2 regions of the Psychromonas sp. MME1 genome follow, and region 1 is predicted to be linked to the other one. Evidence: riboswitches for the same ligand, from Rfam matches in the RefSeq annotation. Region 1 holds a riboswitch; the other holds the start of a gene.
The links. Region 1 has a riboswitch for thiamine pyrophosphate ahead of thiC (phosphomethylpyrimidine synthase ThiC). Riboswitches for the same ligand answer to the same signal wherever they lie in the genome.
Positions count from the first base shown of each region.

Region 2: linked by a shared signal. The riboswitch ahead of thiB (thiamine ABC transporter substrate binding subunit) and the one ahead of thiC (phosphomethylpyrimidine synthase ThiC) in region 1 are both predicted to bind thiamine pyrophosphate.

Region 1 covers NZ_CP160906.1:2,337,176-2,341,161, reverse strand. Annotated here, with positions in the region: gene AB2N10_RS10705 (NifB/NifX family molybdenum-iron cluster-binding protein) at 1-81, opposite strand, end outside; gene AB2N10_RS10700 (DUF134 domain-containing protein) at 210-500, opposite strand; gene dmeF (CDF family Co(II)/Ni(II) efflux transporter DmeF) at 696-1,673, shown strand; gene AB2N10_RS10690 (MarR family transcriptional regulator) at 1,674-2,093, shown strand; TPP riboswitch at 2,149-2,300, shown strand; gene thiC (phosphomethylpyrimidine synthase ThiC) at 2,387-3,986, shown strand, end outside.
Region 2 covers NZ_CP160906.1:1,286,572-1,290,557, reverse strand. Annotated here, with positions in the region: gene AB2N10_RS06010 (hypothetical protein) at 1-71, opposite strand, end outside; partial or broken gene AB2N10_RS06005 (site-2 protease family protein) at 342-1,446, shown strand; TPP riboswitch at 1,510-1,615, shown strand; gene thiB (thiamine ABC transporter substrate binding subunit) at 1,682-2,668, shown strand; gene thiP (thiamine/thiamine pyrophosphate ABC transporter permease ThiP) at 2,664-3,986, shown strand, end outside.

The DNA of each region.
Region 1 (3,986 bases):
TTTGTCTAAGAAAATAAAATGGTCAGCTTTGGTAAAATGGCTAGCAATACGATCATCTTTCATTGGAATGGCTGTTTTCATTGAATTTATTCCTTGTAATAGGTGGTTGAAAATAGCCAATATTATAAATAAACAGATTTATTTAATTGGCATATGCTATATATAGCACTCAAATATAGCATATGCAATAAATAAATGGTTAAGATCAGTTATTCTTTGTCATCATGGGGATGCATGATTAATGCTTTGCCATTGACTAAACAGTCGACTACTTTAGCTCGTGCTTTTTTCACTAAATTAGCGAGAGTTTGTCGTGATATACCCATCACAATGGCGGCTTCTTGTTGTTGTAATCCCTCTAAATCAACTAAGCGTAATGCCTCAAATTCATCTAGTGCTAGGTGTAGCTGCTGTAATTGACTTATCGGGATGCCGTTTGGTTTAAAACAACTATCGGCTGGGGTTCCACAAATATTGCGTGGGATCTTATGACGACCCATGAAATCTCCTTGATAATTTTAGATAAAATAGTGATGTCTCTATTCAATAGCAAAGCTCTCCCGTGAGCAAGCGCTGAAGAGTCATTACGGTTAATTTTATGATTTGCGATTGATAATAAATGGTTGTAATAATAGTTCGCTTTTAATATAGTTTGAAAATCAAATTACATGCAAATCAAACTAAAGAGAAAGCAGATGACGAAGCTAACAGCGGCTCACCGTAAATGGCAGCAGCAACATAATTTTTCAGCGAGCAATAATAGAGGGGAACGTAACACCTGGTATGTGTTCTACTTGACCGTTATTACGATGGTGGCAGAAATTATCGCTGGGAGCATTTACGGTTCAATGGCTCTGTTGGCCGATGGTTGGCATATGGGCACGCATGCCGCTGCATTTTTAATTACTTTGTTTGCCTATGCCTATGCGCGTAATCATAATAATAACCCACAATTCTCCTTTGGTACGGGTAAGGTGAGTGTACTTGGTGGGTTTACCAGTGCGATTGCATTAGGTTTAGTTGCTTTGATTATGGCGGTTGAATCGGCTGTACGACTTTTTAACCCCGAACAAATACATTTCCAAGAAGCTATTTGGGTCGCTGTTATTGGCTTGATAGTCAATGTCGTTAGTGTGTTTTTATTAAAGGATGATCATGCACATGGTCATACTCACACGCACCATTCACATGCAGATAGCCATCATGCTCATCACCATCATGGACAGGATCATAATTTACGCGCGGCTTATTTTCATGTCATGGCGGATGCGTTAACCTCTGTATTAGCGATTGCTGCATTATTGATGGGTAAATACTTTGCTTTAAATAGTTTAGATCCACTGATGGGAATCGTTGGCGCATTAATTATTACCCGTTGGTCATGGGGACTTTTAAAGCAGACAGCGCCGATACTATTGGATAAAAGCATTGAACCTGAGTATCAACGTGCCATTATTAAGGTAATAGAAGAGCATCATGACCATGAAGTTGCTGATATTCATATTTGGTCTGTGAGTGCTGACCACTATGCTGCGGTTATATCCATCGTATCGCACCGACCATTTACTACACAATATTATCAAGAACTACTCAATCAATTTGAGCGCTTGAGTCATCTCACAATTGAAGTGAACCAATGTACTCAAGATGAATGTTTACAAGAGATGAAATAGATGAAAACAATAACCGAAAAATTGAATCACGCTTTTATCGAGTTTTATGAAAAGCTCTCTGCTTGGGAGGCGAATACGGTAAAAGATAATGGTCTCACTTTAACCTTGGTACATGCCGTGGAAATATTAGGGATCTTCGGTGCCATGCCAATGAAAACTTTGGCGAGTAAAGTAGGGGTGACGACGGGAACATTAACGGTGCAAGTGGATAAGCTCGTCGCTGCTGATTTAGTGCGACGCGTTGCCCATGAGAGCGATCGCCGCTCGATCCTAGTCGAACTTAGTGATCAGGGGCATAATCTATTTTTGCAACATGATCAGTTACATCAGAAACTTACTGAAGAGTTAACAGCTGATTTTACGGAAGAAGAGATAGCGCAGTTGATGAATTTATTAACGCGTATTAATAATAAATTTTAATTTACATACAATTAACTAATACGGTTCCACTGCTATAAATTTTCTTCTATACTAGGGGCTCTTGTCGGAGCGCCCTTGGGCTGAGACCACTATACTCGTCATCTTATGTAGGGTATATCTTGATAGTTAGTTTTAATTATCATTAACGTGGAATCCGTGGAACCTGATTAGGTTAGTACCTACGAAGGGAACAAGCATAAAAAATAATGGGTCATTCTCAGTTTTTTACTCTTTCCACAATCTTTCGTCAAGCACTCTTATCAACTTTTATTTATGTTAAGGTAAAGAATGCTATGTCAAACACCGTAAATTCAAATCTAAAAACGTCTAGTCGTAACAACTTATCTCGTCGAGAATCTCGTCAAGCCGCACAGGATTATATTCATAATTTAAATAATGAATCCTATCCAAATTCAGAGAAAATCTATATTGATGGAAAAATCCATCCTATTAAAGTGGCGATGCGACAAATTCTGCAAGCGGATACCTTCGTAGGGGGAAGTGAAGAACAGCCCATTTATGAAAAAAACGAAGCGATTCCCGTTTATGATGCCTCTGGCCCCTATACCGATCCAAACACGGTTATTGATGTTCATAAAGGTCTTGCTAAGTTACGAAAAAGTTGGATTGAAGCACGTGATGATGTTGAAGAACTCGACTCTTTAAGCTCAACATTCGCACAAACGCGCTTAGCCGATGAAAGTTTAGATGAGCTGCGTTTTGCAAACTTGCCAAAACCATTGCGTGCGAAAAAAGGTAAATGTGTTACCCAAATGCATTATGCGCGTCAGGGCATTATAACCCCTGAAATGGAGTATATTGCCATTCGTGAAAATCAAGGACGCGATCGCGTGAAATGTGAGGCGTTACATTTCCAGCATCCTGGATACAGCTTTGGTGCAAATCTACAGGAGGCGATCACCCCTGAATTTGTGCGTCAGGAGGTTGCGGAAGGGCGCGCCATTATTCCTGCCAACATTAACCATCCAGAGTTAGAGCCGATGATTATCGGTCGTAACTTCCTCGTAAAAGTGAATTCCAACATTGGTAACTCATCGGTCACTTCATCCATTGAAGAGGAAGTGGAAAAATTGGTTTGGTCAACGCTTTGGGGCGGTGATACGGTGATGGATTTATCAACGGGGCGTAATATTCATGAAACCCGAGAGTGGATCATGCGTAATGCGCCAGTACCAATTGGTACTGTGCCCATTTATCAAGCGTTGGAAAAGGTCAATGGCATTGCTGAAAACCTCACTTGGGAAGTGTTTCGTGACACCTTAATCGAACAGGCCGAACAGGGGGTTGATTACTTTACCATTCATGCTGGTCTGTTATTACGCTTTGTACCGATGACGGCAAAACGGGTGACTGGGATAGTATCTCGCGGAGGTTCGATCATGGCTAAATGGTGTTTATCGCACCATAAAGAGAATTTTGCCTACCAACATTTCCGTGAAATTTGTGAAATATGCCAGCAATATGACGTGGCACTCTCCCTCGGGGATGGCTTACGTCCCGGATCGATTGCTGATGCCAACGATCAGGCGCAGTTCTCTGAGCTAGAAATATTAGGTGAACTCACCAAAGTGGCGTGGCAATACGATGTTCAGGTGATGATTGAAGGCCCCGGTCATGTCCCCATGCAGATGATCAAAGAGAACATGGATAAACAGCTTAAAGATTGTTTTGCAGCACCATTTTATACGTTAGGGCCATTAACCACGGATATTGCACCGGGATACGATCACATTACATCGGCTATCGGTGCGGCGCAAATTGGTTGGTATGGCTGTGCCATGCTCTGTTATGTCACCCCTAAAGAGCATTTAGGATTACCCAATAAAGATGATGTTAAAGTGGGGCTAGTGACCTATAAATTAGCTGCCCATG
Region 2 (3,986 bases), 1.1 Mb from region 1:
AATTTGTGTCTGAGCTCCATTATGACGTCAGAAAAATCACTGATATCGGTATTGGTAGTTATTTTATTCATAATGTTACTTAATATTGAAGTCCGCAATTCTAAAGGAGTTTTTCAGAATATATAACCATGTAATTGGCTAATGTATGTAAAAGCGTCATTGTTTACAATCACTGCCACTCGTATATTTGATATTAAGCAGATTTTTCAATGTTGCTTTGTTATACCGATACGTTGTCAGCCGCGAGCGTCAGTAGCCAAGCACCAGATAACCATCTTGAGGTGACAGGGGGATTTTATGTCGGCATAATTCACGATATTACGCTTTAATAGGGATTATCTGTGCAACTTTTACAATTACAACATTTAGGTCAAACATTGCGCTTAGAAGCGTCGCCTGCTGGTTGGCAACAACTCTATTGGGGAGACCAAATTGTTTCTCAAGTAACGGCCAATGCAAATCACAAAGGTCTATTATGTCACCACTTTCAATTGCAGCAAACAGTGCAAGATAGTGATGCGTCTACTGAAGTGATTAATTATCGTTTAGATATCGATTTAAGTTGGCAGCCGTTCTTCTTTAAAATATCAGTTAGTCGTTAATGATGAGGTTGTTCTTAGCGGGCAACGTGACAGCAAAGACATTGAACAGCAACCCCCCGTTAGTGTCGATGATACTAGCAAAAAAATCAGTGTCGTTGGGATGGTCTCTCTGGCGCTAAAGCTTTTTAAAAGTGCAAAGATGATCAAAGTGATATTAGCTGGTGCGAGTTTGGCTGCATACAGTTGGTTTTTCTCATTTCAATTTGCACTCGCGTTACTGGCTTGTTTAGTCTTTCATGAATATGGTCATATTCGTGCGATGAAATATTTTTCCATGCCAACCAAGGGGATCTATTTAATCCCCTTTGTTGGTGGATTGGCGGTCAGTGATAGTAAAATTAATACGCGTTGGCAAGACGTGGTTATCTCCATTATGGGGCCTACATTTGGCTTGATTTTGTCCTGTGTCTGCGTGGTTGTTTATTGGTTAACGGATAGCCCCTTTTTTGCAGGTTTAGCCGTTTTTAATGCCTTACTCAATCTATTTAATCTGCTGCCCATTTTACCCTTAGACGGCGGGCATATATTAAAAAGCATTAGTTTCTCAATGCATAGCAAAGTAGGGGTGTTTGCCTGTGCAGTTGGTGCAGGGTTAGGCATTTATATCAGCTACAGCCTTGGTTTAACTTTACTGGGGTTTCTATTAGCTATTGGCTGTTTGGAAATCGTCTTTGAATGGCGTAGTCGCTGGCAAACAAATTTATTGCCCCTTGATAACTATGGACAAGTCGTTTCAACATTGTGGTATTTACTCACGGTGGGTGGGTTAATTGCCATTATCTTCTATTTTGCCAATGATAATGACCCGATTTTATCCTTACCATTACAAATATTGGGCAGCTAAAACGTTAAAGCAGAATAAAATCAGCGCGATTGCTATTATTTATCGACTTAAGGTATATAATAGCGATTCTCATCGGGGGGCTTGTTAACAGGCTGAGATTATCCTTTATGATAAAACCCGTAGACCTGATCCAGATAATACTGGCGTAGGAAATGAGCTGTTCCTTGAGTGCTTAGTGACGACTTTTTGACCTCCCTCATTCCCTATCTATTCCACACAATATATGGAGTGTATAGTGAAAAAAACACTTGCCTTAATGGCGATTTCAACCCTGTTCGCAATGCCAGCAATCGCTGATAAATTAGTTGTTTATACCTATGATTCATTTGCTTCAGATTGGGGTCCCGGCCCTAAAATAAAAAGCGCATTTGAAAAGCAATGTGACTGTGAATTGCAGTTTGTAACCGTTGATGATGGCGTTTCTATTTTGAATCGGTTACGTTTAGAGGGAAAGAATAGCAAGGCAGACATTATCTTAGGGTTAGATGACAGTTTAATTGCAGCAGCCAAGCAAACAGGGCTATTAATGGAACATCAGGTCGATAGTGCTGACGTGATTGTACCGGGTGGTTGGTCAGATAAAACCTTTGTACCCTTTGATTATGGTTACTTCGCCTTTGTTTATGATAAACAAAAAATGCAAAATCCACCAAAAAGCTTGGCGGAGCTGGTCGATAGTGAAAATAAGCTGCGTATTATCTATCAAGATCCACGCACTTCAACACCGGGTCAAGGGTTAATGCTATGGGTTAAATCGATTTATGGCGATAAAGCAGCCGCTGCATGGTCTAAGCTTGCGAAAAAAACCGTCACGGTAACCAAGGGGTGGTCAGAAGCTTATAATATGTTTTTAAATGGTGAAGCCGATATGGTGCTCTCCTATACGACATCACCCGCCTATCATCTCATTGCCGAGCAGAACGATCAGTATGTGAGTGCTGATTTTGCTGAAGGGCATTACATGCAAATCGAAGTGGCAGCTAAAGTGAAAAGCACACATAACCCGGTATTGGCTGAACAGTTTATGGCATTTATACTCAGTGAACCATTCCAATCAGTTATTGCAACGGGCAACTGGATGTATCCGGTTACCAACGTAGCGTTACCAAGCGAGTTTAGTCAACTCATGGTGCCAACTAAATCCTTATCACTTTCTGGCGAAGCAATTGAAGAAAACCGTAAATTATGGATTCGAGAATGGCAAAATGCGTTAATCAATTAAGCGGTTATCTGTTATTTTAATTCACCATAAAACATGGCCCGGCCTTTTCATTGCTGGGCTTGTATTCACTTTTATCGTCACCGCGGTGTCGGCATTATTATTCTATCCCTTAGATATAAATATTAGCGTCTTATTTGTTGATGCCTATTACCGCCATATCACCGCTTTTAGTTTTTATCAGGCATTTTTATCAACGCTATTGAGTGTCGGTTTGGCTATTCCCGTCTCGCATGCGTTATCACGGCGTCATTTTTTTGGTAAATCATTATTATTAAAATTGTTTGCAACGACGTTGGTGCTGCCTGTGTTGGTCGGGGTGTTTGGCATACTAGCTATTTATGGCAATAGTGGATTATTGGCAAGCCTGTTACAGCATATCGATCAACGTTTACCGTTTTCGATTTATGGGCTCAATGGCATTTTACTGGCTCATCTGTTTTTTAATTTACCCTTTGCCACGCGATTATTATTACAATCACTGCATTCTATCCCCATACAGCAACATAAATTAGCTGCCCATTTAGGGCTTTTTAATTGGCAGAAGTTTCGTATTGTAGAGTGGCCAACCATGCGTCAGCAACTTCCCCACGTCGCTGGATTAGTCTTTATGCTCTGCTTTACCAGTTTCGCGACGGTCATGGCATTAGGCGGTGGCCCTAAATCAACGACAATAGAGCTAGCCATTTATCAAGCGATTAAATTTGATTTCGATTTACAAGCAGGGGCATTACTGGCGTTATGGCAAATACTTCTATGCAGTGTCATTTTACTGTTTGTACAACGCATTTCACGACCATTACCATTGAGTAATCGTGGTGACAACCTCGCAATACAGTTATTTAATGATACCTGTTCATCTAAATACTGGGATCGCTTTTGGATCGTTGCCGTTATATTGTTAGTCGTGCCACCACTTCTAATGGTCGTGATCAGTGGTTTGAATCACCAAATCCTTCATGTTATTAGCGATACTCAGTTTTGGAAAGCGCTATTTAACTCCCTAATAATTGCTCTATTTGCTGCATTTTTAGCGTTATTCGCGGCTACCTTTATTTTAATTTGTAGCCGTTTTTGGCGCACTAGGGGGTTAAATAAACGCGCCGATAAAATTGAGATGATAGCGAGTTTAATCCTTGTTACCCCGGGGATCGTGATCAGCACGGGGTTATTTTTACTATTACGTAATAGTAGTGATATGTTTAGTTTAGCGATTATTGTTGTGATGCTGGTTAATGCGTTAATGGCGCTTCCCTATGCGTTAAAAACATTAGCACAGCCGATGTTTCAAATTGCGCAGCAATATGACATGCTCTGTGCA